One region of the Liquorilactobacillus satsumensis genome, then DNA from elsewhere that is predicted to be linked to it. Evidence: riboswitches for the same ligand, from Rfam matches in the RefSeq annotation. Region 1 holds a riboswitch; the other holds the start of a gene.
The links. Region 1 has a riboswitch for FMN ahead of AB3Y88_RS11845 (ECF transporter S component). Riboswitches for the same ligand answer to the same signal wherever they lie in the genome.
Positions count from the first base shown of each region.

Region 1 (14,881 bases):
ACACTTGCAGCAGTCTGATCTCTTTTAGAAGCTAAAAACCTTTTTAAAACAAGGGGTTGGCCGGCCGGTTGACAACAAGTAACTGTATGCTGCACGACACGTTTTTCACCAAAATATGCACATAAAAAGTTTCTTCTGCACTCCGTTGATTTAAGATAGTTAATCAGTGCTTGCAGCTTCTCCTCTTTTCTTAAGCGGCGGCGCTTGAAAATCAAGCGGATTTTTTCGGGGGTCATGGCGCGTTGTGTGTAATACTCCAGTAGTAATTCTTTCTCACTAGCCGCACTGTGTTTATGATCCAGCCCTTTATGTCTAAAATAATACTCTATTTCAAGGTCATCTGGCAAAGTATTGCTACTCAATTGCCGCTGCAATTTAATATCTGCCGGATCAAAGAGTAACAAAGCTAAACTGAGCTGTTGATCCCTTCCGGCACGTCCGACTTCTTGGGAATAGCTTTCTAGGTCCGCGGGAAGATGATAATGCAAAATACAACGAATATTTTTTTTGTTGATTCCCATCCCAAAAGCACTTGTGGCACAAATTACATCCAACTGATCCTGCATAAACTGTTGTTGGATAGAATAACGATCACTTTTGGCCAGCCCTGCATGGTATGCTGCTGTTCTAAGTGAAGTTTTTGCCCTGATTAGCTGACTAAGTTCATCAGCTTTCTTTTTACTTGAAAAATAAATCAGCACTGGCATCTTTAATTGCGGTAAAAGCTGCAGCAAATATTCATTTTTTTGCTGCTGCGATGTGACCTCTTTAACTGCCAAAAAAATATTTGCACGATCAACCGACCTGCGAATTATTTTAGGAACTTCATTTGTATCAAAAAGCTGCTGACAAATGTCACTTTCTACAGCAGATGTAGCCGTGGCTGTCAATGCAAGCGTTAAAGGATTACCAATTTTTTGCCGCAATTCTTTAAGATCCAGATAATCAGGTCGAAAATCTGGTCCCCACTGGGAAATACAGTGCGCCTCATCAACGACAAATAATCCTAACGAAATATGCATTAGCTGTGCAAGCACTGCTTGTTTTTGCAGCATTTCAGGAGCTAAATAAACGTAATCATATTCACCTAAATGCTGTAAGACAAATTGTTTATGCTGATAAGATAATTCAGAGGTCAATGCAATGGCTTTTTTTTCTCCTAGATACCGTAGTTGTTCGACCTGATCCTGCATTAAAGACAGGAGCGGTGAAACAATTAAAACCGGTTTTTTTAAGATTTTACCCATCAACTGATAACAAAGCGATTTCCCAGTTCCGGTCGGTAAAATTCCCAAAGTTGAGTGTCCCGCTAACAGTGCACGCATAATTTCTGCTTGTCCGTCTTTAAAAGAGTTATATCCAAAAAAATGCTGCAGTTTTTCGGTTAAGAAAGTCTCAGAGATCATGTTTGCTTCTTCCAATCTGAAAAAGTCTGAATTTGAAAAAATCAATCTTCTTTTTATGTTCTTCAATTACTTGATAATCCCACGAACTTGGGGGACCGGTGAAAATACCTGCTAAGAATTCAATCTCCGTGGCACTCAAAAGTCGCTTAAATGCAAAATTTTTCTCAAAAATTGCCGCTTCGAGCAAATGTTCATTAATCGTACTGAGTCTCAACTTTCTGGACTTGGCAATCTGTGCTGGCAAAGCCCCCTTTAGGAACTGCGCATAAGTTGCAGCAGTACTGTTAGAAAGCAAGGATTGTTTAAAAAGCGGGGCTACAAGTGCTTGAAAATAAGTGTCTTGGTGCAATAAAAACCAAGCAAAACTGACTGCATAATCACGCCAAAGATTAACAATGTCACTAATATTATAGTTGCTTTTGTCGGCAAGCTGCGCTGAAGTCGCTGCGACAACCCCATGGCCATTAAAAAATGCCATAAACAAATCAGCTTCTCGTGTTGGTTTATCTTTTAAAAAAGCTAATAACATTTTTCCCAAAGTGGCAGCCTGCAATTGCTGTTTGGAGGTCCGAAACCAGCGTTTAAAATAAGCCTGTGCACCATCAGAAGCAGCTGCAACATAGTAATGTTTGTTGGCATACGCTAATTCTGAAGTAACCTGGACTAAAAGCTGTAGCACATCCTCCCACATTTTTTCATCAAGCCGTTGAAAAAGTTGCGGTTGTTTAATCCGATAATGTAAAGCCGCATATTGCGTGCGCGCGGACAATCCTTTTGCTGTTAACAAAAGGCCATTGGGATGCTGCTCCAATTTTGCTTGCCTAAGCAATTGCTTAATTGCCTTATCAAAAAGCAGGCTCTCCATCTGTGGCTGCGTATTTAACCAGTCCAGGATTTGATACTGCATTCCCCAAAAAAGATTTGAGACTGTCCGCTTATTAGCAAGCACTTGACGCACCACTGCAGGTCGACGTGTTTGAGTTTGTGAAAAAAAATAAAGCAGTTCCTCTTGTGCAAACATAGTCCACCTCCTTGCTCTTTAACTATCACTTCTTATTCTACCGTATTATCTACGCAAATAAAGAATAAATACACTCAAATCGCAGTGCTCTCTTTGAAAAAAGCTGTACCTGTTTTAACTTCAAATTAAATCTGCCCAGTCAATCATTTTGTAGACTGCTGGTTTTATTTTCGATGTAACTAAAAAAGTTCAGCCAGCTGGGTAAACAAACCTCCCTGCTAAACTGAACCTAAACTTAAGCTATTTTATTTACATTTTGCAATCTGAGGCTCCAGTCCAAGTCCTGCATTTGTTCATGTTCTAACCTGCCGTGCAGCATTAACTAATGCATCACTACTGAACGGTCCTTGAGCCAAACACGCAGCTTGGTAAATAACAACCAAAAAGCAGTTCCAACCAGCACACCTTTGATTAAATTGAACGGCACCACACCATATAAAACCAACTGGCTAAGAGGAAGTGAGAGCTTCATCCCTAATACCGCCATATATAAAGGCGTGATTACAAAGTAATTGGCCAGCGATAGCACTACCGTGAGACTAGCAGTTCCAGCAAGGATAGAGCGTCCAATGTTGCTAGCGGTCACGGCATGACTTTTGCGTAAAATATAGAAAACTGGTAAGCAAAAGCAAAGTGAAGCAAGCAAGTTAGTCGAAACGCCAATCAAACTAGCAATAGACGGTCCAGAAATCAAGAAATACAGCAATGAACGTAAAATCGCAATCTCAATTCCGCCTAACGGACCAAACAGAAACATACCAAAAAGAATTGGCAAGTCTGAGAAATCAATCTTCATATATGGTACCAGCGGAATCACCGCAAAAGACAAAAACATTAGTAGATACGATAATCCTGCTAAAAAAGAAGCGATTACGTATCTGCGTGTAGCAGAATAAACCATCAAAAAAACCTCCTGATGTTCATCTTCAACAGTGTGCTTATTCAACAAAAAAACTCTGCTGATCAGAGACCAACAGAGTTTACCTAATTATCATTAAATAAGCCCTATCTTCTTTATCCAGACTATACTGTCGGTACTGGACTCACACCAGTTCAACTGCATTGCTGCAGGTCGCGGACTTTTACCGCCGGTCGGGATTTTCACCCTGCCCCTGAAGATAAACTAATTATTTTATTATATGTTAAAAATACCATATCCCTGAACGCATTGCAACTAGGAATTCCACGTTACTGTTTTAAGCGTTGAACTTCATCTTGGGTTAACTTACGATAACTTCCCGCGTTTAAACCGGCAAGCGTTAAAAAACCATAACTTTCACGCCGCAACTTTTGCACAGGATAACCTACCGCCTCAAGCATCTTCTTAACTTGATGGTAGCGCCCTTCATGAATTGTTAACGAAATTACTGCCGTTTTCTTCGCACGCTCAGCGGACAAGAGATGGGCCTTGGCTGGGGCCGTTTTCTTGTGATCGATTAAAACCCCTAGTCGTAATTTTTTGAAAGCTTCATTATCTGGAATTCCTTCCACCTTGGCAATATAGGTCTTATCAATTTTGTAGCGTGGATGCATCAATTTGTTAGCTAATTCGCCATCATTTGTCATCACTAACAGCCCTGAAGTATCATAATCCAAACGGCCGACTGGATAGAGGCGTTCTGGAACATCTTTAAAATAATCCACTACAACTTTTCTGCCCTTATCATCACTAGCCGCTGAGATGACCCCCCGCGGTTTATAGAAAAGATAGTAGACCTGTTTTTCACGCTCAAGTGCCTCCCCGTTGACAGTTACCAAATCTGCAGGTCCGACCTTAATACCTAGTTCGGTCACAACTGCTCCATTAACCTGCACCTTCCCAGCTAAAATCAACTTTTCAGAGGCTCGTCTGGAAGCTACCCCCGCACGTGCCATCACTTTTTGCAACCGTTCAGTTTCATTTGTCATCTTTATGTTCCTCCACTTTAGAATCATCTTCTTGCAATGTTTCATTAAAAAGTTCAAGCAGATCTTGCTGCTCGCTGCCGCCTTTTTCTTCATTCGGTTGCGGCAATGCCGGTAAATCTTTCAACGAATGCAATCCAAAATGATTGAGGAAATTTTCAGTTGTCTGATATAAAATTGGACGCCCAGGCGCCTCCAGCCGACCTGCTTCAGTGATTAATTCAAAAGCCAGTAACTTCTGTAATGAACCCGTTGAACGTACCCCTCTAATCTCTTCAATTTGCACACGCGTAACTGGTTGTTTATATGCAATAATGGCTAAAGTCTCCAAAGCAGCATGTGACAAAGAAGCAACATTGGGGGCTTCGAAATAAGCTTGCAGCAAGGAAGCAAACTCCTGCTTGGTTGCTAGTCGAAATCGTTCCTGTGTTGTAATGATTTGCAAACTGCAATCAGAATTAGCAGCGTAATTTGCAGCCAATTTTTCAATTTGCGCTGAGAGTGCCGGTTTGAGCAAACCAGTCAACTCAACCAACTGATTCAACGAAAGCCCCTCGTCTCCTGCTACAAAAAGCAAGGCTTCAATTTTTGCCTGATTACTCTGCATTTTTTGCGACACTCCTCAATTTGATTGGACCTAACACACTTTTTTGCTTAGCTTGCACAATCCCGCGTTTAATCAACTCTAGCAATGCTAAAAATGAAGTTACCACTTGATCAAGCTCAATTTCTTGCTGTTTTTCAAAAAGTGCGCTGAATTCAAGCTCTACTGTTGGACCAGTTGCAAGCAACTGCTGGAGCCGCTGCATCTCACCCTTAATCGTGTAATGCTCGCGATGCACTTTTTTATTAACAACCACTTTAATTTGCTGCCGACTCAAAAGACTAAACAACGCATGTTGTAATTTTTCAGGCGCCTGCTTTTTCTTTAAAAGCTGACTTCTGACTCCCGCAGGCACCGCCGCTTGTTCACGTGTATGCTGTCGTGCTCTTTTTTGAGCCGCAGCTTCTAAGTTGCTAGCTGCAAGCTGATAACATTGATGCAAGAGCAACTGCTGGACAAGTTCCAAACGCGGATCTTGACTTTCCTGTGTGTCCATGATCGCTGGATGCTGCGGTAGGAGCATCTTACTTTTAATATTTAATAAGGTTGCAGCCATAACTAAATACTCCCCAGCGATATCGAGCGACATTGTCTGCATCTGATGCAGCTGTTCAATATACTGAGAAGTTATTTTTGTCATTTGAATATCATAGATATCCATCTCATTTTTTTTGATCAATTGCAACAACAAGTCAAGGGGGCCTTCGAACGTATCAAGTTTAAAAGTTAGCTGTGTCTGAACATCTTCACTTGCCATTTCGTTGCTCCCACTTGGCGATTAAACCAGCAGTCTCAATACTTCCCATCATTTTAATCTTTGGATATAAAATAGCAAGGTCACTTAACATCTCAAAACTAACGCCTTCATTGCGCTCCGCCGGGGTCACCGCAATATGGCGAATCATTAAGACATTCTCAGTCGCTTCTACTCCAATGACGCCAACAAAATCACCCGTGTCATTCTTCCACAAAAAGAGACAACGATCGTCATCATCACTGTACCATTTAATCTCAGCTTTCAGGCGGGAGAACTCTTTCAGGTCAGGAATGAAAGAGAGCAACCCCATGGTGATTTTCTCATAATCATTTTTATACTTGTAAAGCATGATTGACCTCCTGTGGTCTAGATATCTAAAGTAAAATCGAATTTACTTTATCATAATTTTCTTTTTTGTTCAAATTATCTAAGCACGCGGGTGATACTTATTGTATACATCTGCAAGCCGTTTCTTAGAAAGGTGTGTATATATTTGAGTAGTTGAAATATCTGCGTGGCCCAGTAATTCCTGCACCACTCTTAGATCGGCACCATTTTCTAAAATGTGCGTTGCAAACGAATGTCTGAGCGTGTGGGGCGTAACATTTTTTTGAATTCCCGCTTTTTGAACTTCGAGCTTCAAGTTTTTCCAAATACCTTGACGTGACAGTTTACGCCCATGGTGATTTAAAAAAAGATAGTTGTTTCGCTGTTTTTTCAGTAATTGCGGCCGAACTTCATTTAGATACCGTTCCAACCAGTGAATTGCTTGATCCCCAATTGGGATTATTCTTTCTTTTTGACCTTTTCCCAAAGTTTGAATCAAACCCAAGCTGAGATGCAGATCTGCTAGTTTCAATCCAATTACTTCACTAACACGCAATCCAGTCGCATACATCAATTCAAGGATTGCCCTGTTCCTTAATCCCAGTGGTTTAGCTGTATCAGGCGAATTCAAGAGACAATCAACTTCTTTAACAGAAAGTACTTCCGGTAGATGCTCTCTTCGTTTGGGAGCATCAATCAGTTGCATTGGGTCAGCCGTGACTTTTTCTTCTTCAATTAGGTATTGGAAAAACTTACGCAAGCTAGTCACACAGCGCACAATCGAACTCGTAGCTTTTTTTTGCTCATTTTCTTGTTGCAGGAAAGAAACTACGACTTTACGATCAACATCATTGAAAGAAGTTATTTTAAAAGTTTGCAAAAAAGTCATAAACTGCAATAAGTCATTTTGATAACTGACAATTGTATTATGTGACAAGCCCCGCTCAACTTTCAGATAATGTAAATAGTCAGCAATAATTCCTTCGATAATCCCACATCCTTTGCGTTAGAAAATTCTAGCTTCAAGTCCAACCATTTTGCTGCATCCGTACAATTATTCTTTGTTCAATAAAAGCTGATCTGCAGTTTGTTTAACCAAACCGGCTTTCATCAAGTGACCGACTGCTCGTTTGAATTGTCCCTTACTGATCCCGAAAAATACCTTGATCTCCGCTGGACTACTTTTGTCAGTAAAATTCAGTGTTCCGTTTTGATGCTGCAAAAGCGCTAAAATCATCTGTGCATCATCACCAATCGCTTCGTAGGCTCGCGGACGTAAGGAAAGATTCAAAAGGCCATCAGGGCGTACACCGATTACACGTGCCTTAACCTTTTCTCCCAGCCTTGGTTCAGCATCTCTTTCACTAGGATGAATAAAGCCCAAGTGAAAATCTGAGGTCAGCACATGTGTGCCTGTCATTTTCAAGCGATATGCAATAGCACTCACGTCCTTATTTTGCATCTCTTTATCAGCTTTGACTGAAATTTCTTGAAAGACCTCCTCAGTCGCAAGTGTCCCCCATAAGCGTCCTTTGGAATCAACTCTTAAAGCAATCATCAACCAATCTCCCTTTTTAGGCCAAAGACGAGTTAACTCAGGAAGTTCATCTAGTGAAACAACAACATCTTTATTAGGAAGTCCAATATCAACAAACACGCCTAACTCATGCTTAGTTGCAACTACTTGTCCAAATCCATAGCGACCTATCCGGCTTTCAGGAAGGTTAGTTGTCATTTGTAATTCATGATCTTCGTTTTCATAAATTAAACCATTAACTTCATCAGATTTGGTTAACGGTTCTTCCACTTCAGCTTTCGCCAATCTAAGCGTCTTTCCTTGAATCTGCAAAAAATAGAAAGCTTCATTTTCGTCAACTACTTTGGCAGTCAATTCTTGCCCAATTATTTCTTTCATTTCCATCTTGATTATTATTCCTCCACTAATTAAAACTGATGTGCAGCACACTCATGATACAATATGCGATCCCAGAAGCAATTACAGGACCCGCAGCCACTCCTCTGAGAAAGACAACTCCCAGAATCGTCCCCAAGACTAGTGCGACTGTCACCTGAGGGGTATTCGCAAGCAGCGAAACTCCATTACGTGATAACACGGCTACTAAAATCCCACAAGCAACAGCAATCAACCCCATTGGAGTCTTAAACACACCTACTAAGTCAGCAAATGTAATCTGCCCCCGTGCAATTGGAATTAAAATTGCAATTGAAATGACCGTCACACCCCAATCAATTCCACGACTTTGAATCACCGGCAGCCACCTTTGGGTTAACGGAAAAACTTTAAGTGCCAAAACCACTAAAGCGGCTAACGCCAAAGACGAATTCTTCGCCACAACTGCTACCAGCAAAATAATACCTAAGAAAATCCAACTTTCCATTGTTTCACCCCGTATACTCAAATCCTTATCCATTTTAACTGAAAAAGAATGAAAATGCGAACTAATTTGTTGTGTTCTTCAGCTTGTGCTTATTTTGAAAGCTCTTAAAAACCAAAAAGTTCAAAAAAACAAAGAGACTGTGTCAAAACCTTAGTTTCAACACAGTCTCTTTTCTACTAGTAGTTATTCTTAACAGAAAATCTAAACTTTAGCTAAACATTAAAGTGCGTTTGAAGCTCCGCGATAGACGATTCCACGACGTGAATCAACTGTCACAACTTCTTCATCAGTAACTAAATCAGTTGCACCTTCAGCGCCAACAATTACAGGAATTCCCATTGAAATTCCAACAACTGCAGCATGTGATGTTAAGCCGCCATTTTCAACAATTAAAGCACTCGACTTTTCAATTGCTGGGAGGTAATCCTTATCAGTAGTCTTTGTTACCAATACGCCACCTTCAACTGCCTTTTCGTTAGCTTCAGCAGCTGACTTAGCAATTACAGCTTTACCAATTACTGTTTCATCGCCGACGCCTTGGCCTGAAACAAGCTTAGTCCCGATTAATTGGATCTTCATGACATTAGTTGTTCCCTTTTCACCAACAGGAACTCCAGCGGTAATCAAAATCAAGTCGCCTTCTTTAGCAAAGCCAGCTTCTTTTGCTTTTTCTGTAGCAAGGGTAAACATCTCATCAGTTGAAGCAGGTGCTTCAGCCATAACAGGATATACACCCCAGTTAACAGCTAAACCGCGACGTGTACGATCATCAAATGTAACCGCCAAGATGTCTGCATCTGGACGATACTTCGAGATCATACGTGCAGTGTGACCAGACTTAGTTGCTGCCACAATTGTCTTGATGCCCAAGTTATCTGCAGTTTCAGCTACAGCACGACCAATTGCTTCTGTTACATCAGTCTTGTCAAAGTCATTGATTGAAAATGTGCTGTGTTGACGCAAAGCATTTTCAGCCTTGATATCAATGCGTGCCATTGTAGCAACAGATTCAACTGGGTAATCCCCATTTGCACTTTCGCCTGAAAGCATCGTAGCATCTGTGCCGTCAAAAACAGCATTAGCAACGTCAGAAGCTTCAGCACGTGTAGGACGTGGGTTTTCTTGCATTGAATCAAGCATTTGTGTAGCTGTGATAACAGGTTTGCCTAAAGCATTGCATTTTTTGATCAAAGTCTTTTGAACCAAAGGAACATTTTCAGCTGGAATTTCAACACCCATGTCACCACGAGCAACCATCAAACCATCTGAAACTTTGATAATTTCATCAAAGTTGTCAATTCCTTCTTGAGATTCGATCTTAGGGAAGATTTGAACATGTTCCATGTTCTTTTCTTCAAGTAATTTACGAATATCTAAAACATCTTGTGGTTTACGTACAAAACTTGCTGCAATAAAGTTGATTTCGTTGTCTAATCCAAAACGAATATCGCTTGAATCTTTTTCTGTAATTCCGGGTAAGTTGATTGAAACGCCAGGTGCATTAACACCTTTACGTGAACCCAAGACACCAGCATTCAAGACTTTACATACTAACTCGTTGTTTTCACGATCGATTTTTTCAATCTGCATATCAATCAGACCATCATCAAACAGAACATGACCGCCTTCATGCACATCATCAATCAAACCTGGGTAAGTAACAGCAATTTTCTCATGTGTTCCTTCGATTGAAGCATCCATTGAAATCCGCACTTCATCACCGATTTTGTAATTAATCTTACCTTCTTTTTGGACAGTAGTACGAATTTCTGCACCCTTCGTATCAAGCATAATACCAACCATCTTGCCGGTAATTTTTTCAGCCTGATGTACTAAATTAAGGCGTCCCAAATGTTCTTCATGATCACCATGTGAAAAGTTGAAACGGAATACATTAGCTCCTGCCTCGATTAATTTTACGATTGTATCTAGATCAGAACTAGCTGGACCAAGCGTACTTACGATCTTGGTTTTCTTCATGAGTAAAATCTCTCCTTTGAATAGTTTTAAAGATGACGTTTAAGTCAATTCTTTACCATATTTAAAAGCAAATCACGCCGTCTGCTCAATGCGATCTCCTGCTAGACGGGCAAAACAAAGTTCTAGAAGCGCACCCGCTCATTTAAATCATAGAGCGAGACATCAGTTTGATGCTTATGGTTTTCCAAAGTGTCAATGATATCGGTAGCCACAAGTTGATTATCGTGAATCCCGATTGCAAGACCACCTTTACCTTCAAGCAACAAGCGAATTGCATAGTCGCCAAAGCGCGTTGCCAAGACACGATCCTTAGCAGTTGGACGACCGCCACGTTGAACATGACCCAAAGTAATCGCACGTGTTTCAAAGTTACTAAACTCATCCAATTTGTCTTTGAAGTCTGCAGCCGACATCACACCTTCTGCCAAAACAATCAGACCATGCTGCTTGCCATTCGCGTAGTTGCGATTTATCTTTTCTGCGATTTCCTTGATATCGTACTCACGTTCAGGAATCACAATTGCATCTGCATCTGCGGCGATTCCAGCCCAGAGTGCAATATCACCAGCACCACGACCCATAACTTCTACAACGAAAGTCCGCTGATGAGAAGTTGCAGTGTCATTGACACGGTCCAAAGCATCTAGCGCAACGTTAACTGCTGTATCAAAACCGATCGTGAAATCTGTTCCTGGAATATCATTATCGATTGTTCCGGGGACCCCGACTGAATTGAAACCATGTTGGGTCAGACGTTCTGCACCATGATAAGAGCCATCGCCACCGATTACTACTAATGCATCAATACCGAATTTCTTCAGTTGTGCAATTCCCTTTAACTGCGTTTGCTCCTGTGCAAATTCAGGAAAGCGCGCAGAATACAGCAATGTGCCTCCGCGATCAATGACCCCGTCCATTTCACTTGAATCAAGTTTACGAATATTTCCGGCAACAAGACCTGCAAAACCATAATTGATTCCGTATGCCTCAAGACCTGCCGAGATTGCAGAACGAGCAATGGCACGAATTGCTGCATTCATCCCAGAAGAATCTCCGCCACTTGTTAAAATACCTATGCGTTTCATTTCTTCACCTCAGTAAATGTTATGGAACAACACACTCTCCATGCCATATATTATCACTTTTAGCAGCGAATGTCTTGTAAAAATAAAAATTAAATTCACTTTCTCACAAAATGTTTTCAACGCTTTTCATTTTGAAAAACCACATTTTCTTTTCCAATCATGGCCCTTAACGCTGCACTTGTTTCTTCACTTTCAGCCAGCCAATACTGCCGATCTAAAACCCACTTTTTAGCCTGAGCTGTCTCATAAAGCACAACTGGTGTTTCACCATGATGCTGCAATAATAGCTCTAATAGCTGTTTTCTTTTTGTTTCAGGGAACTTAGGATCTAAGCGTAAATAAAATGTCCCTTTCACACGGCCTTTCAATTTTTTTGCAAGAGAAACTTGATTGGCAATTATTTGAATGCTCCGTGTTTCACTTTCTGTTTTACCAACAACTAAATAAACTTGATTAAGTGCTAATTCAGCAGCAATTTTGCGGAAAACGTTTGGAAAAATGGTAACTTCCACCGTTCCTGTCTGATCTTCACCAGTCACAAAAGCCATCTGATCACCTTTTTTCGTGCGAATAACCTTCATCTTTTTAAAGTAAAGCAGCAATTTACAGTTAGTCTGCGCTTTAAGCTGCGTCACTAAATCAATATTTTCTTGCACTGCCAACTGTTTATATTCTTCAACCGGGTGCGCAGATAAATATAATCCTAGATATTTTTTTTCATTTACAAGCCTTTCATCTAAAGAAAGTTCTTGAAAATTTTCATATTTAGGTGCTAAAGCAGCAAAAAGCACAGCATTATTCCCGCTCAAAGTCACATTGCTTAAAACTTTGGAAAGGTTCTGCAGTAACGTAGCCCGATTTTGTTGGAAACTATCACATGCTCCGGCAAGGATCAAAGCTTTTAAAGGTCCTTCCTTCAAGAATTTATTGTCCAGCCGCTGCAAGAAATCTTGAAAACTATGAAATCTCCCTTGCTGTCTGCGCGCATCCAGAATATGTTTAATAAAATCGCGGCGTAAGGTCTTTATATTTCCCAAACCAAATACGAGTTCTTTTCCTTTTAGTGAAAAATAGTAATTACTCTCATTCAGATCAGGACCATGAACTGGAATATGCTGCTGCCGGGCCTCTATCAGATAATTACTTGTTTTAAGACTATCACCCACAACTGTATTTAATAACGCCGCAAAAAAAGCGGCCGGAAAATGACATTTTAAATAAGCAAGCTGAAAAGCCATTTTAGAATACGCAACTGCATGTGAACGGTTAAAACCATAGTTAGCGAATTTTTCAATATAGTCATACACTTGAGCGGCCGTCTTCAGCGTGTAGCCTTTCTGCAGTGCCCCACTAATAAACCTTTTTTTCATCTGTAAAATGACGTCACCTTTTTTTTTGCTCATTGCTCTGCGCAACAGATCCGCTTGTCCAAGTGAAAAACCGCCCATGACCGAAGCCACTTGCATAACTTGTTCTTGGTAAACCAAAACACCATAAGTATTTTGCAGAATAGCTTTTAAGGATTCAGCTGGATAAATAACAGGCTCCTGACCATGTTTGCGTGCAATAAAATGATCAATGTTTTGCATTGGACCAGGCCGAAAGAGCGCATTAACAGCTGCAATATCTTCAAAAGACGTGGGATGCAACCGACGTAACACATTTCTAATTCCAGCAGATTCAAACTGAAAAACACCGGTGGTATCACCGCGTTGAAAAAGCGCTAAAGTTGCAGCATCAGCTAAAGGCAACTGCCGAATGCTGATTGCTTGCCCATATCCCTTTTTAATGAAAGACAGGGTTTGTGCCAGAATACTGAGATTGCGTAACCCCAAAAAGTCAATTTTTAAGAGCCCTATGCGCTCCACATCGTCCTTAGCAAACTGAGTTAACAGCACACCATCATTTCCGGGTTGCAGCGGGACAATTTCTGTTAAATCAGTATCGCAAAGCACTATTCCGGCTGCATGAATTGAAAAATGCCGTGGAAGTCCCTCTAATTTATAAGCTGTTTTAAAAAGCAGCAGATTTCTTTCACTTTGTTTAACATAGGTGCGCAATCGTTCCGATGAACTGTACGCCTGCCGTAAAGAAATTCCAGGTTCACGTGGAATCAGCCTACTCCATTCATTCATCTCAAATTGATTTAATCCCAGTACACGACCAACATCACGCAGAACCTGTTTGGCTCCTAATGTGCCAAAAGTAATTATCTGTGCCATATGGTGTGCTCCATATTTTTCATGCACGTATGCAATCACTTCCTGACGCCGATTATCAGGGATATCGAGATCAATATCCGGCATTTGTGCGCGTTCTTCATTTAAAAAACGTTCAAACAGTAAATGATACTGCAAAGGGTCAACATCTGTAATTGCAAGCGTATAGGAAACAAGCGAACCAGCGGCAGATCCACGTCCGGGTCCAATAATAATCTGATTACGGTGTGCAAAATTAGTGACATCCCAAACAATTAGAAAGTAATCTGCAAAACCCATTCTCTGAATAATTTGCAGTTCATGCTCTAAACGTGCGCGATAAAGCTGGGCTTGCACCGGTTCTTTTTTAACTGCAAGCCTTTTTTTCAAACCTGCAAGACACAATTGGCGCAAATATTCTGAAGCAGTAATGTGAACTGGAAGTTTAAAATGGGGCAGCCTAATCTTAGGAAATTCTAGCTTTAATTTAACTTGGTCTACAAGCTTGGTAGCATTTTCAAACACTTGTGTGCGCTCTTGTTTCTGATAAGTTAACCATAATTGCTCGCTTGGAAGCAGCCAACGTTTTCCCACAGCATTATTTGCAGACTGCAATTGTTCTCGTTCGAGTTGCGTTCCTGCTTTAATAGCTGTCAGTGTCTTAAGTTCAAACAAATCTTCTTTATCAAGATATCTGACCTGATCAAGGGCAACAGCAGTGACTTTTGCTTTATTTGCACATTGCAAAATACTTTCGAAAAGGACAGTTGACATTTGAGCATTAACGCCGATTGCAAGCTTTCCCTGTTTGCTTACTACCGTTTTCATTTCGGTTATAAATTTATGTGCGTCCTGTTGTGCTCCATCCGAAACAAGTCGCACTAATTTGCTTTGAAAAACAGGGGTAATTACGAGCAGCCCTGCAAATGAAATTGCGGCGTCGCTCAAATCAACCGTTGTTATTTTTTGTGCGAGCAACTCCTGTTTTCTTGTCGAAATTTTCATTAAATTATGATAGCCGGTTTCGTTTTCGGCTAAAAGAACCAGTGACTCATGGGGAGCCGTTTCTAGCGTTAATCCAAGAATTGGCTTGATTTTAGCAGCTTGACATTCACGATAAAAGGTCAGTGCGCCATACATGACATTAATATCTGTTAAAGCCAGTGCATCGTATCCTCTTTCTTTTGCTTTTTGAACTA
Region 1 is NZ_OZ061606.1:2,511,452-2,526,332, reverse strand. Features, by position in the region: gene AB3Y88_RS11855 (ATP-dependent DNA helicase RecQ) at 1-1,406, opposite strand, end outside; gene AB3Y88_RS11850 (helix-turn-helix domain-containing protein) at 1,396-2,427, opposite strand; gene AB3Y88_RS11845 (ECF transporter S component) at 2,750-3,328, opposite strand; FMN riboswitch at 3,431-3,551, opposite strand; gene AB3Y88_RS11840 (pseudouridine synthase) at 3,616-4,335, opposite strand; gene scpB (SMC-Scp complex subunit ScpB) at 4,325-4,939, opposite strand; gene AB3Y88_RS11830 (ScpA family protein) at 4,929-5,693, opposite strand; gene AB3Y88_RS11825 (GNAT family N-acetyltransferase) at 5,683-6,042, opposite strand; gene xerD (site-specific tyrosine recombinase XerD) at 6,121-7,008, opposite strand; gene AB3Y88_RS11815 (S1-like domain-containing RNA-binding protein) at 7,075-7,941, opposite strand; gene AB3Y88_RS11810 (DUF441 domain-containing protein) at 7,961-8,419, opposite strand; gene pyk (pyruvate kinase) at 8,639-10,399, opposite strand; gene pfkA (6-phosphofructokinase) at 10,522-11,484, opposite strand; gene dnaE (DNA polymerase III subunit alpha) at 11,601-14,881, opposite strand, start outside.

Region 2 (14,881 bases), 2.4 Mb from region 1:
GGTGAATGAGAGGTTAACGAAGTAACTGCTCCAATGAATCAACCTCGGTGACAGGCGCAAATGGTAAATTTTCAAAAGGCGCTCTGGTTCTATTAATCCAAGTTGTGTTAAAGCCATAACTAGTGGCGCCGTAAATATCCCAAGCATTGGAAGAGACAAATGTGTAATTACGCGCCTCTTCTTTAGCGGCAATTAAACCATAGACACTTGCCGTTGGTTTATATTTTTTGACTGTGTCAGCCGAAAAAATGTTACTAATGAATTGATCGATGCCCGTCTTTTGCAAAATGGGAGTGAGCATTTCGGGAGTTGCGTTTGTTAAAATTACAATTTTTTTATTTTCAGCTGTTAATTTTTGCAATACTTTAAGCGTGTCAGGAAACAAAGGTGCAATTTGATAAGAGAGCAGCATTTCTTGTCGTAAATGAGAATCTTTAATATTAAAGAACTCAAAAGTATAGTCGAGCGCTCTCTTCGTTAAATCCCAAAAATTCAGGTAGAATGTGGGATCTTGTTGCGAAATAAGCCACGCGTATTCTAATTGCTTTTTTCGCCAGAGATCATTAAAATCTTTTGTTAAGGAACCTAACTTGTTGGAAAACTGGTCTGTGACAGCATTTAGATCAATTAGGGTCCCATAAGCATCAAAAATTATTGTCTTTTTCATAACGTTCCTCCTAGCTATTTGTCAATAATTATAATTTATCATTAGAATATCTCGAATGCTTTCGAGATAAGCTTGGAAAGAAGGAAATGATATCAAAGAACCCAATCTTAATCAGGTAGCATATTTGCTAAGTAATGCGCAACGGACAAAAATATTACTTTTTTTGCTGGATAATCGCTTCCATACTGTTAATGAAATTACGCAAAAAACGGATTTGAAGAATAATACTGTCTCATTTCATTTAGGCAAGTTTCTTAAAGCCGCTTGGGTAATTTGCACAGTGAAGGGCAAATTTCATTATTATAGACTTAAAAATGCTCAAGTTGCGGCTCTCATAGAAACAATGCTGGTGCTCGCCCCACGAAAGGAAATCCTTTCTTTTACTCAAAATAAGGTTTATTTACGCCTGAAACAAGCACGGGTTTGCTATGACCATTTAGCAGGCGAGCTTGGCGTGAATTTACTACAGCAGCTGCTGCAAAAGAAATGGATTACTAATACTGCTTCCGGGTTAGTGATTACAAGCCATGGCAGTTTCCAGTTTGCTCAAAAATTTAATATTAGTTTTGCAGCATTCGAATTACAAGACACAATGATCCTGGCAACTTGTCCTGACTGGAGTGAAAACAAACGGCATCTAAAAGGTGCGCTCGCCAGGCAGTTGTTACGATTTATGTTTGTGCATGCTTGGCTTTATTTTCCAGTTGAAGATAGTCGAGCGGTTGCGTTGACCGCTAAGGGACGGCGCAAGTTCAAAGAATATTTTGACTGATCAAGCAGCCTTAACAGCCGAGTTTTGGGACTAGGCACAACGAGTTAGCTTTTAAAATAACTGCAAAAACTACTGTGCTTTTGGATCTGCTGAACTGACAAAAAGCAGGCCCACTAGGAATGTACAACAGGCAAGCAGTAACAAGACCACTAGCGCAACTTCCCAATTACCAACGCTAGTTTTAAGTTGTCCTAACAAAGTTGGACTCAGACAAGCGATGAGGTAGCCGATTGATTGGACAATCCCGCCGATTGCACTCGCTTCGCGTGCAGAATGTGCGAGTGTTGTAATGAGGCTCAAAGACAACGAGAAAATTGCAGCAGTTGTCAAGCCTAAGCAAATCACGGCGCTTGTTAATAGCAGCAGTGAAGGCTTGCCAAGCAGCAACAAGCCTAAGCCAATGAGGTACCCACTAAGCAAAAAAATCAGTACCGTTTGCAATGTGCGTCTTGAGGTCTTAAGGCGCGGAATAAGATACGAAATTGGAATTCCACTGAATTGAAAAAGTGCAAAAAGCCCGCCAACTGCTAAAACGGAAAGTTTTAAATTACTCAAAATACTGGGTAACCAAGCTACTAATCCATAAAAAATAAAAGATTGCATTCCCATGAAAAATGCGAGAATTAGCACTCGTGGTTGTTTAACAAGCAACTGTTTGAGACTCTTTTTCTGGGGCATTGGCGCGTGGTGATCGTTGACTTGAGCGTTGCTTATTTTTTTAGGAAGCAGGAACCAGCCGCAAAGCGCGACAACTGGCGGAAGTGAGACTAACTGAATGACTGCTTGCCAACCAATATTTTTGGCTAAAAAGGCTGCGGAGTAACCAATTAATGCAGCCCAGAGACTAAGTGCCGCAATGTAAAGGCCATTTAAGATACTAGCTTTTTCCGGGGCGCGTTCCATAATGATGGTGGGGATTAGAACATTTAAGAGCGTAATTGCTGTTCCTACAAGTGCAGTTCCCAAAAAAAGCAACGGCAAGGAGTAGATCCGCACGAAATTTGCAACCAGTAACAGTGTCAAAGATAGCAGTAACGAGCCTTGTGTTCCCAGTCGGTGAATTACTAAAGGTGCTAACACTGAAAATATTCCAAAACAAACCAGCGGAATAGTGGTTAAGATCCCCATTTCAGTAGCAGAAAGTTTAAAGGCTTGCATAATATAAGTACTCAATGGCGGAATAACAATAATTGCTAGGCGCAGATTGCCGGCAATTAGAAAAATCTCCCAATTCAAATTAAACTTTATTTTTTCCATGCTGATGATTCGCTCCCTTTAAATTAATTAAAACAATAAAAAGCCCACCTAAACAAGCATTCTTGCCTAGATGGGATCCATTCTAGTATCATGACGAAATAAATTTCGCTATCAGAATTGTACCGCATTATTTTAGCACCTGATCTTTCTTAAAGTCAAATTCAAGTGTAATTAGCAATAAATTGAATTAAGATTAAAGCTGAGAAGGTATAAAAAAAACAATTTAGTAAATTTGGAGGTCCCCCAGATGCAACAGAAAATCGATAATTTTTCAATCCACTACGAGATTCGTGGAACAGGAATACCGGTTGTCTTTTTACACGGCTTATGCTTAGATTTGAATTTTATGAAAGAAAACTACGCAGAATATTTTGATTCAAAAAAATACCAGCAGATCTACCTTGATCTTCCAGGAATGGGAAAGAGCAGCTCATTTTCAGAACCGCTTCCGAGTGGAGATTATTTATGTACTGTCATCACGCGATTTTTGGATAGTCTGGGAATTAAGGACTTTTACCTTTGTGGTCATTCTTATGGCGGATATCTGGCCTTAGGGATTGCCTATCGTTGTGCGCAGCAAGTTAAAGGGTTGTTTTTGACTTGTCCAGTTATCACTGCGAATGCAAATAAAAGAATTACTGAAAAACATCTTAATTTGACCTTGGCTGAAATTAAGCCGACTAATGCAACAGACTATGCCGATTATAAAGAAATGAATGTTGTTATTAATGATTTAAGCTGGCAGAAATATCAAAAAGAGATTGTTAGCGGACTTCAACAGTGTGATTTTCAGTTTATTGAGCAACTGCAACGGGATGATTTTAAGGCTTACCAGTTGAATGACGAAGAAAATATTAAGAAATGGCAGACGCAGATTCCAACTTTTTTGTTACTGGGACGGCATGATCAAATTGTCGGTTTTCGCGAACAGTCTAAGTTGTCACTGACTTTTGTAAATTGCAATCTACTGGTTTTAGATTCCGCGGGGCATAATTTGCCACTTGATCAACCGCAAATCTTTAAAAGCTGTCTTAATTATTTTTTTAAGTAAGTAATTTGTTTACACTAATTAGTGTGTAAAAGGGAAGTGAAAACCATGTCAAAAAGTCGCTTAGAAGCTTTCAGTGATGGAATTTTTGCAATTATTATTACTATTATGGTCCTCGAGTTGAAGGTGCCTGCGACAGGTGCTTGGAGTGAACTAATCAAACCGAGCTTTTTTGCTACCTTGTCAGCCTACTTACTTAGTTTTTTATTTGTGGCTAGTTTTTGGATTAGTCACCACATGATTATTACTCCAGTCAAAGTAGTTGATAAAGTTCTACTATGGTCAAATATTGGACTTCTTTTACCAATCAGCCTATTGCCATTGGTGACTGCTTGGCATGGTAGGTATCCTAGTGCTACTGCTCCAAGCGTTTGTTACCTGTTAATATATGTCTTATCAGTTTTGGGTTTATATATATTAGGTCAAGTTTCATTAGCACGTGTCAGCCCAGTACAAAGAACAGAGTGCTATGAAACGAACAAAACACGGTTATGGTTGGTTGTTTTCGGTTTGATTTCACTTGCGGTTACTTTTGTGATACCTTTAGTTTCCTCGGTGTCAGTTTTTATTATTTTGATTTATTGGTTAAGAGCCTCTAACCAAAAAGATGTTCGCCGAAAATTTTAGATTATGAAAACCTCAAGCATTTTTTTAGACTTAACTAATATGATTAGTTATAATACTAATAGAGTTAGTTAAAGGAGGTCAGGAAGATGAAAATCAAAAAAATGCAGCACCTTTATCAACTTACTTTTTTGCCGCATTTATTTCCGATTAACTGTTATCTTTTTGAAACGAATGCAGGATTAATTGTAATTGATATGGGAGTTTCTTCTTTCGTATCAACGATTCAAAAACTCGCCCGTGACAGCCATCAAAAAGTCGCAATGCTTTTACTGACACACGCGCATGGCGATCATGTTAATGGAGTACCAGCATTTCGAAAAGCCTTTCCCCATGCAAAAGTTGGAATTTCCAAAAGAGATTCAGCGTTTTTAAAGGGGAATTTTGCACTGCAGGCTGGAGAAGCACAGCGTAAGATTAAAGGCGGATTTTCTAAGCAGCAAATTCAAGTAGATTTTACGTTTACAGACCGTGAATTGATTAATGGACTAAAAGTAGTTGCAACTCCCGGTCATACACCGGGCTCAGTTTCTTTTTTGGAAACTGCTACAAAAATAATAGTTGCAGGCGATGCCTTGCAAACTCAAGGCGGAATTGCAGTGGCAGGGGTTCTTAAGTTGCGCTTCCCGTTCCCAGGGTTGGCAACGTGGAGTCCAGCAATTGTGCTTGCAAGTGCAAAGAAGATTGCTCAACTGCATCCGGCAGTACTAGCGGTCGGACATGGGGAAATGTTATTGAAACCTGAAAAAACGCTGCAAAAAGCAATTAAAGCTGCTGAAAGGAAAGTTTGAAGTGAAAAAAGGAATAGATCAAGATGCAATTATTAAAGCTGCACTAACACTTTTGGACAAAGAAGGGTTAAAAGCAGTCACATTAAAAAATGTTTCAGTCCTTTTAGGAATTAAACCACCTTCTCTTTATAATCACGTTGAAAGTCTAAACGAACTTCTCGAACTCACTGCTAAAAACTGTTTGGCAAAACTATCGCAGAATCTGCTGGAGTCAGTGGTGGGACTGCAAAGCAAGGAGGCATTGTTGGCGTTATCGAATGAGTACCGCAAATTTTTTAAATGCTATCCTAATCAATACCGTTTAATCCAACAAGTTGGTGTCTGGAGTCAACACGCAGGTGCGAGTGCTGAATCTACCAAAATGATTGCATTGCTTTCCAAAGTGCTGGCAAAAAGTGGATTGTCACAAAAGGAAATGATTCATTTTATCAGAGCATGGCGCAGCTATATGCATGGCTTTTTATTATTAGAAACGAATGACTCCTTTAAAATGAAAGAAGACATTAATGCAAGTTTTGCTTACGGATTAGCTATTTTTGCTGCTAAATTAAAAGAGTGAGTGAAAGCCTGGTATGAAAAATGTGCAATCAATTTAAACGGTTGGGATAAAACCCATTTATTATTTGTTTAGCAGTAACGTTTAACTAAGAAAAAACGACAAATAAAATGGTTCTTATTAAAAATACAACAACAATCAGAATTGCTAACTGGGAAATTGACAATACTGTATCTCTTGTGCGTGCCTTTTGGGCTTAGTTGCAAGTTATTCAGCAAAAATAGTGATTTAGCAGTATAATGATAAAATCTGGTGGAGGTAGGAATATGAGTTATTTGATTGAAACACAGCGAATTGGGTTTAAGCAATGGGATAATAGTCAAGCTGAACTAGCCACTCAATTATGGGGCAACGCAGAGGTAACTAAGTTCATTCATAAAAACGGAGCCTTTTCGCCTGCAGAAATTAGGCAACGTTTAGCGACAGAAATTAAGAGCATGGAGCTGCATAATGTCCAGTATTGGCCGCTATTTTTGAAAGCAACAAATGAATTTGTTGGAGTTTGCGGTTTAAGAATGGAAGGAACCACGGGAAGCTATGAACTTGGATATCACTTGCTGCCTGCTTTTTGGGGGCAGGGAATCGGGACGGAAGTTGCTCGCAGAGTCGTTAACTACGCTTTTGAAGAGTTAAATGCCGTCAAATTAGTTGCCCGGCACCATCCAGAAAATCAAGGATCAAAGAAAATAATACTCAAACTTGGGTTCGTCTTCAAGGGTTTTCAATATTATCAACCGACAGGATTGCAGCATCCGCATTACGAATTAACGCGAACAGACTATTTAGGAACGCTTAAATAGCAATTCGTACAACATTTTTTTGTTTTTATAATTTAATGCAAGCAAATTAAGCGAGATTGGGGTAAAAGTGAAACTTTGACTCAACCCCGTTATTTTATTCTGGATAACCATGTTTTATAAGTCAAACTTCTTCGTCAAAACTCGAGTTACTGATGTAAAGTGCGCACGACATTTGTAATTGCGCGTTAGTCCTCAAATTTGATTGACTTGGGCCTGCGCTAATTTTTAAACGTGATCACGCTGCATTCAAAAAAGACTTGTATCTAAAAAAAGCGTGCGTTACACTTAAAATGACAACTGAATAGATTTCTTCGGGGCAGGGTGAAATTCCCGACCGACGGTGACAACTTTGAGTTGAAGTCCGTGACCCGCGTTTAGCGGTGGACCCAGTGTGAGTCTGGGACCGACAGTAAAGTCTGGATGGTAGAAGAAAACACTTAATAAGTTTCGTTTCTGTGAAATGTGTGACAGAAAAGGCACGAATCTTTAGGCAGGCATAAGTCAAGTTTGAATTTTGGCTGTCATTGAAGAATGCGTGACTGTCATTTTTTCATGACTAAGAAAAGGGAATTATTTCAAGAGTCCTTTTTGGAATAACCTGGCTCAATTGAGATCTTATTTAGCTTTCAAATCTTTGCCCCGCATCTTGTTGCGGGGCTTTTTTTGTGGGGTGAATCAAATTAAAACAACAAAATTCATGCAGCTAGCATTGCAAAACGCGCAAAAGGGAACGGGAAGTACTTGGACAAATCCACTTGTAGGTGCAGTCATTGTCAAAGACCAAAAAGTACTTGCAACTGGCTATCATCATCACTTTGGTGGCCGGCATGCTGAAATAGATGCGCTAAAAAATTTAGCTAAAATCACAGATGCCAAAGGTGCAACCATGTATGTCACTTTGGAACCTTGCAGTCATTTTGGGAAAACACCGCCGTGTGCCCGCACACTTGTTAAGGCCGGAATTAACCGCGTCGTCATCGGCCAACGTGATCCTAATCCACTTGTGGCCGGCAAAGGAATTGCAATTTTGACAGCGGCGGGGATTGCAGTTCAAATTTTAGGTCAGACAGGTGGCTTGAATGCTGCCTATAACTTCTTTTATGAGCAACATCGACCATTAGTAACACTTAAATATGCGATGAGTCTTGATGGCAAAATTAATGCCAACGCAGGTGTTCGCAGTATTTTAACGGGAAAGAAAGCTTATGCAGATAGTCAGCTGCTGCGGCGTAGCAACCAAGCAATTTTAATTGGCGAACATACATTCAAAGTTGACGATCCTTTGTTGACAGTGCGGCAAACGGTTCCGGAATTTGAACCTTTACGCATCATTTTGGTCAATGATGCGGATGAAATCGATTTGCGGGCACGTCTTTTCAAAGCTAAGGCCCCGATCTTATTGCTTAGTCGTAGGCAAACACAACGAAAATGGCCAGCAGGTGTCGAGGTGCACACTAAGTCTGACTGGAAGTCCAAGCAAATTCTTAACTTATTAGCAGACAAAGGGATTCAGTCCTTGCTGGTTGAAGGTGGCAGTCGAATACAAGCAGACTTTATTGCCGCCGATGTCGTTGAACATTTGGTAGTTTATGTTGCACCGGTGATCTACGGTGGCGGGGGCTTGCCAGCAGTTTTTGGAACTTCAGCTCACAGATTAGCCCAGTATCAGCTTGTCGACCGCAAGCAATTAGCACAAGATACGCGTTTTGAATTAAGGAGGAATTGAAATGTTTACCGGAATTATTACAGGGAGTGGACAGATTGCAGCCATTGAGCGTCAGGCTGAAGCAGCAAGGATTACTATTCAGACAAACTTGACACAAAATAATCACAGCCAACTAGGCGATAGTATTGCTGTTGATGGGATCTGCTTAACAGTTTCTGCTTTGGTGCCGCAAGGTTTTACAGTAGATGTGATGCCAGAGACCCTTCGCCGTACTAATTTAGCGAAAATTCAAGTTGGTGGGACGGTTAACCTTGAATTAGCATTGCTTCCAACCACGAGATTAGCGGGTCATTTTGTAACAGGGCATGTAGACACTAAGACACAGGTCTGTGAACGTATTTCGGATCAAAACGCGGTTATTTTAACGTTTCGACTCCCGTCCCGGTATTGGCGCTACGTTGTTGAAAAAGGGTCACTCGCTGTTAATGGTGTCAGTTTGACCGTCTGTGCAGTTACAAAGCAGACTTTTAGCGTTAGCTTGATTCCTTTCACACTAAAAAATACCAACCTTGGCGCTTTAGCTGTGGGTGATTTTGTAAATATCGAAGTGGATATTCTCGGAAAATACATTTTAAAACAGGAAGGTGTTCAGTTATGAAGCAAAATGAAGTTATCACACGGGTGAAGAATGCATTAGCAGTTTTGAAAAAGGGCGGTTTGGTGATTGTAACTGATGCTACAGATCGTGAAGGAGAAGGCGATATGGTCGGCCTCGCCGAATTTGTAACGCCTCAGGCTGTGAATACAATGATCACTAAGGCGCGTGGGTTGTTATGTGTTCCAATGAGTAAAGCGGTGGCGGACCGACTTGGCCTCCAACCAATGGTAACAAATGCAACAGATGCTTTCGGGACAGCTTTCACAGTTAGTACCGATGCTAAAACCACGAGTACAGGGATTTCTGCTTTCGATCGTGCCGATACAATCAGTCAGTTGGCAAATCCGCACGCAAAAGCAACCGCTTTTTATCATCCAGGACATGTTTTCCCACTAATTGCTCGAGAACGGGGGGTGCTTGAACGCGATGGACATACTGAGGCCGCGGTCGACCTAGCTAAGTTAGCTGGAGCACAGCCGGTTGCTTACATTACTGAAATTATTAAAAAAGATGGTACAATGGCACGCCGCAAAGAATTAAAATCATTTGCCGAGGGTGTTCAGATGCCGTTACTATCGCTGGACGACCTTAAAAAGTATCGCTATCTGCAAAATTTTGAGGTTGCCAGCTCAATTACTAAAGTAAAGCTGCCAACTCGCTATGGAGATTTCACTTTAGAAGCTTTTGATACCCACGATGGTCAAGAACCGACACTGCTCCTATCTCAAGGAGAAATTCAACCACATGTACCGCTGTTATTACGTCTGCACTCAGAATGTCTGACAGGTGATCTCTTCGGATCGAAACGGTGTGATTGTGGTGAACAATTGGAAGTTGCATTGAAAAAGATTGCAGCTGTGGGAAAAGGGGCAGTTCTTTATTTACGGCAAGAAGGTCGTGGAATTGGACTCGCAAATAAGTTAAAAGCCTATCATCTCCAGCAAAAGGCGGGGCGCGATACTGTTGAGGCTAATCTTGAGCTGGGCTTTGCTCCTGATGAAAGAAATTACGGCATTGCAGCAGCAATTTTGCATCAGAAAAAAGTTGCAGAAGTTGCATTATTGACCAATAATCCTGATAAGATTGAACAGCTTGAAGCACTGGGAATTAAGGTTACGCGACGAGTTGCGCTTGAAGTTCCGGCCCAGCCTGAAAATCAACAATATCTCATAACCAAGAAGCATAAGATGAATCATCTACTTAAGGAGGTCGATTAAATGAATGAATATCTAGGAGCCTTCGCTGGAAAGAATCAAAAAATTGGGATTGTAGTCGCAAAATTCAATGAGTTAGTGACGCAAAAACTCCTGGCAGGTGCGCAGCAGACTTTGCTACAAGCAGGGGTAAATGCAGCAGATTTGCTTGTTATTTGGGTTCCCGGAGCTTTTGAATTGCCGCGTGTGGTAAGACTTTTAAGTGAGAGTCAGCGAGTTGCAGGTATTATTGCGCTTGGCGCGGTGGTACGCGGTGAAACCTCCCATTATGATTATGTTTGTTCAGAAACAGCTTCGGGTTTGGCAGCAGTTTCACTGCATGGACCAGTTCCTGTAATGTTTGGAGTTTTGACAACTGATAATCTGGAACAGGCTCTTAACCGTGCAGGTGGAAAGGCAGGGAATAAAGGGAGCGAATGTGCGTTAGGGGTCTTAGAAATGATAAATCTCCAAGAAAAATTGCAGCAGTAGCAACAACATGTGTTTAATAGAATAGTCTTCAAATTAAATATGTTGATTATTTCATATGTTAATGATATCATATGAAAAACAATATGATTAGTTTGGAGGAGCTTAGATGCTGCAAAATATTTTGACTGGAATTACGGCCTATCTTTCAACGAGTATTGACTATGTGATTATTTTAATGCTTATTTTTGGGACGATTGGTAAGCAATCTCATTGGGCAGTTTATTGGGGGGATTTGCTGGGAACAGCAGTTTTGGTGCTGGTTAGTTTCTGTTTGGCAAATTTGTTAAAATTGGTTCCTGCGACTTGGGTATTAGGTCTGTTAGGACTAATTCCGATGTTTATGGGAGTAAAACTTTGGTTTTTCGGAGAAAACGGGAGTGATGCTGCTGTAACTAAACAACTTCAAACTAAAAGCAGTCTTAGTTTAAGTGTTGCAGCAATCACAATCGCGACTTGCGGGGCAGACAATCTCGGTATTTATGTTCCACTTTTTGCACAATTGTCGCTAGCTGGTAGTTTAACGGTCATGCTGACTTTTTTAGTAATGCTTTCTTTGTTTTGGTGGTTAGGCTTGTTTTTAAGCCGACTTCCACTGATTGCAATCTTACTGGAGAAATGGGGAGGATATATCACAGCGCTTGTTTATGTTGGGCTAGGCTTTTATATTTTGTGGGAGAGTGGCACATTAATGCATTTCTTAGTCTAATTTTGCTTAAATTAAGGTGGTAATAGCATGGTGCAGCGTAAACAGCTGGCTCTGCTGGTTGCCACCTTTTTAGCTACTGCTAAGTATGAATAGAAAATTATCGGGGGTAACCAGCATAAATATTTTTAAACTATTGTTCCTAATATTTAAACTAAGTATTGCTATATTGTTGTATTTATACTAAAATTATTCATAAATACGAACTATTCTGTGATAAATTCATAGAATGTTTATTATAAGGAGAAGTAGCATGCATTTTTTAGCTGATTTAATGGCGGCTCTCGGAGTTGTTTTAAACGGGATTCCGCAAGGTATTATGGCAATGGGACTAGGTTTTGCAGTTTTTCCAACGACTTTTTCATTCGTATTTGCTTCTGCAGTCAATGGATTTTATGGTTCAGTAGCACCACTTTCTTTTCAAGCTGAGTCACTGGCCTTGACTGGGAATCTAGGGAAAGATATCAGAGAGCGGACTTCAATTATCTTTGGCGGTTCATTAATCATGGTGGTCATTGGATTTACTGGAACTTTGACTAAGATTGTTTCCTACTTAGGCAATAATATTATGGCAGGAATGATGGCTGGAGTCGGATTGATGCTTGCCAAGATTGCAATTGAAATGACGAAAAAGCAACGTACGGTAGGCTGGATTTCAATTGGATTAGCGGCAATTACATATTTAATTACTAAGGATCTGGTATGGACAATCACTATTTCAGTGATTCTTTCAAGTCTTTACGCAGTTAAAGTAGAACAGTATCGTGCAGAGCTTCCGTCATACGTCACTGCGCGAAAATTCAATTTTTTACGCCCACAATTTAACCTGCGAATTTTGCGCGGCGCCTTGGGTCTGGCATGTTTAAATATTGGAGCAAATATCTCTTATGGTTTAATTACAGGACAGATGACGGGGGTTAAACCTAATCCGGTTAACTTGAATTTACTGACAAGTACGCAGGCGATCGCTGATATGGGAACTAGTTTATTAGGCGGAGCACCTGTCGAAACAATCATTTCTGCGACTGCAAGTGCACCTGAACCTGTCATTGCAGGGATTATGATGATGTTAATTATGGCTATTATTCTATTTGCAGGCTGGCTTCCTAAAATTGGTCGTTATGTTCCCAGTACTTCAATTGCAGGTTTCTTATTTATTTTAGGAGCGGTCGTTATTTTTCCCGAAAATGCTGCCACAGCAATGACAGGCTCGGGGGTCACAGTTGCAGCAATTACCTTAGTTGTCACGGCAATTTTTGATCCTTTTGCTGGGTTGGTCACTGGAGCAGTATTGAAGTTTGGCTTACCATTATTAGGCTTGGGGGTATAGAAATGCAAAAATTTTATGAATTAAAGATTGGTAGGGTAACGCGTCAGTTACCAATCATGAAGCTCAACGAGGAGCTTGCAATTGCTTCTTTTGTTTTATTAGGTGATGCAGAGTTAACACATTATGCTGCCGAAAAACTAGCTGCAAAAATAGATTTTGACTTTGATTATTTAGTTACGATGGAAAGCAAAGGAATCCCGCTGGCACAAGAAGTTTGTCATTTCTTAAAAAAACCACGCTATGTAGTATTGCGCAAAAGTATTAAGGATTATATGAAAGTACCAATCAGTGTTCCGGTTAATGCAATTACAACCAGCGCTCAGCAACAGTTAGTAATTGACGGAAACGATGCTGCATTGTTAAAAGGCAAAAAAGTTGTGATTATTGATGACGTCATCAGCAGTGGAGGTTCGATTGCGGCTGCCGAAAAATTGTTGCATAAAATAGAGGCAAACGTTGTTGCACGCGTGGCAATTCTGGCAGAAGGTGATGCCGCCAAACGTTCTGATATTCAATTCTTACAAAAGCTGCCGCTGTTTAAAGCTTGAGCTGACTGCTTGCGGTGTAATAATCGAATTGTGGTTAGCTGAAATAAAAAGAGGGGCTGTGACAAAAGTTAAATTTTGTCACAGCCCCTCTTTTATTCCGGATAAACGGGTTCCATAAGTCAAAATTCTCCGTCTGATTTCGAATTACTCATAGCAAAGTACTCGCTATGTTCGTAATTTCGAGTTAGCACTCAAAATTTCTCGACTTATGTCACACTCTCTTATTTACTGCAGATACAAATATTATGCTCATTTATCTTTTGGCATTTTATTAGTCAGCAGCAGGGTTGGTAAAATAATCAACAAGGCAGCAACCGCAATAACCATAAATCCAAATTGAAAAGATTGCACTTTAATTAACATTAGTTGATGTTGCACGAAAGTTTGCAGCTGGTCAGGAGCAACTTGAAATTTTCCCGCAGCCAGCTTTTCTTTGAAAGCTGCCACATTATTATTAGCATGGGCAGTTACTACAGTAGCAATTAAAGCTGATCCAAAAGCACTTCCAATATTTTGAATTGTGCGCGCACCGATTGAGGCTGCTGGAACTTGCGCCTGGGCCACCCCAGTATAAGAATCCGCCATTAAAGGCATGAGAATTCCACCGGCACCGATTCCGCGTATGAAAAGAACTAATGCGATAATCCAAGCGGAAGTCTGTCCATCAATCCAGTTAAATGGAATGGTTCCACAAAAGGTGATGAATAAACTAGCTAGGACTACATATTTGGCGCCGATATAATCAGTTAATTTTCCTGTTAAAGGACGTGAAATTAGCATACCGACTCCCTGTGGAATTAAAGCAAGACCGGCTGCCATCACAGTCATTGAACGAACATCTTGAAAAAATAAAGGTAGTAACAACATTGCACCGTTTAAAACTGTTCCCGCAATAAAGAGACCACTGACAGAGCCACTAAAAGAGTGGTGGGTAAAAAGTTTTAATGGCAAGACGGCTTTTTCCTTGAGGTAGGCTGCCCAAGTAAGGTAGCACACCATCAGTACTAAGCCAATTCCTACAAATAAAAGCGTAGTCTGGTTAGTGAAATCTCCACTATGAGCTGCTTTAACAATTCCATAGATCATGGTGGTTGTGGCTGAGGCAAGTAGTATAATTCCAAGCAAGGCCATCTTTGCATTTTTATTTTGTGCAGGAAAACTCGGCATTTTCCAAATAATCAATAGAATTGAAAGCACCGCAATCGGAAGATTAACCCAAAAGATCCAATGCCACGAAAGATATTTAATAATAATACCTCCGATAATCGGACCAACTAATGGGCCCAAGATTATTGGCAGCCCCACAGTAGCCATCATTTGACCCATTAATGCAGAATCGGTCGTCTGCACTAGTAGTGTTGTCAGCAAGGGCATGATGAGTCCACCTGCGAATCCTTGAACTAATCGAGCAGCAATTAAAGAACTAATCGTTGGAGAAATTGCTGCTAAAAACGAACCACCTGCGAAGAGAATTTCACCAGTTAAAAATACAAGTTTTCCATCAAATTTATTTAGTAGCCAGCTTGAAAATGGAACGGCAATTCCGGTCGCCAAAACATAACAGGTAATTGTCCACTGCACTGTTTCAACGGAACTATTCAAATCCTTGACTAAACTATGCAATGCAATATTGATCATGGTTGAATCTAATAACGGTGCTAATGCTCCAAAGACGAGAATCCAAGCAGTTGTCATAACTGCTGTTGGAATTTTGGTTTTTGTTTTTTTCATCTTTAAAATCTCCTTCTGAATAAGAAACTTTTTGTATCTTAATGC
Region 2 is NZ_OZ061606.1:97,592-112,472, reverse strand. Features, by position in the region: gene AB3Y88_RS00585 (haloacid dehalogenase type II) at 14-667, opposite strand; gene AB3Y88_RS00580 (helix-turn-helix transcriptional regulator) at 792-1,439, shown strand; gene AB3Y88_RS00575 (MFS transporter) at 1,509-2,696, opposite strand; gene AB3Y88_RS00570 (alpha/beta fold hydrolase) at 2,944-3,747, shown strand; gene AB3Y88_RS00565 (TMEM175 family protein) at 3,793-4,371, shown strand; gene AB3Y88_RS00560 (MBL fold metallo-hydrolase) at 4,458-5,159, shown strand; gene AB3Y88_RS00555 (TetR/AcrR family transcriptional regulator) at 5,161-5,718, shown strand; gene AB3Y88_RS00550 (GNAT family N-acetyltransferase) at 5,982-6,515, shown strand; FMN riboswitch at 6,819-6,951, shown strand; gene ribD (bifunctional diaminohydroxyphosphoribosylaminopyrimidine deaminase/5-amino-6-(5-phosphoribosylamino)uracil reductase RibD) at 7,186-8,241, shown strand; gene AB3Y88_RS00540 (riboflavin synthase) at 8,243-8,839, shown strand; gene ribA (GTP cyclohydrolase II) at 8,836-10,056, shown strand; gene ribH (6,7-dimethyl-8-ribityllumazine synthase) at 10,057-10,524, shown strand; gene AB3Y88_RS00525 (cadmium resistance transporter) at 10,631-11,230, shown strand; gene AB3Y88_RS00520 (NCS2 family permease) at 11,481-12,557, shown strand; gene AB3Y88_RS00515 (phosphoribosyltransferase family protein) at 12,560-13,105, shown strand; gene AB3Y88_RS00510 (DHA2 family efflux MFS transporter permease subunit) at 13,355-14,836, opposite strand.
Region 2: linked by a shared signal. The riboswitch ahead of ribD (bifunctional diaminohydroxyphosphoribosylaminopyrimidine deaminase/5-amino-6-(5-phosphoribosylamino)uracil reductase RibD) and the one ahead of AB3Y88_RS11845 (ECF transporter S component) in region 1 are both predicted to bind FMN.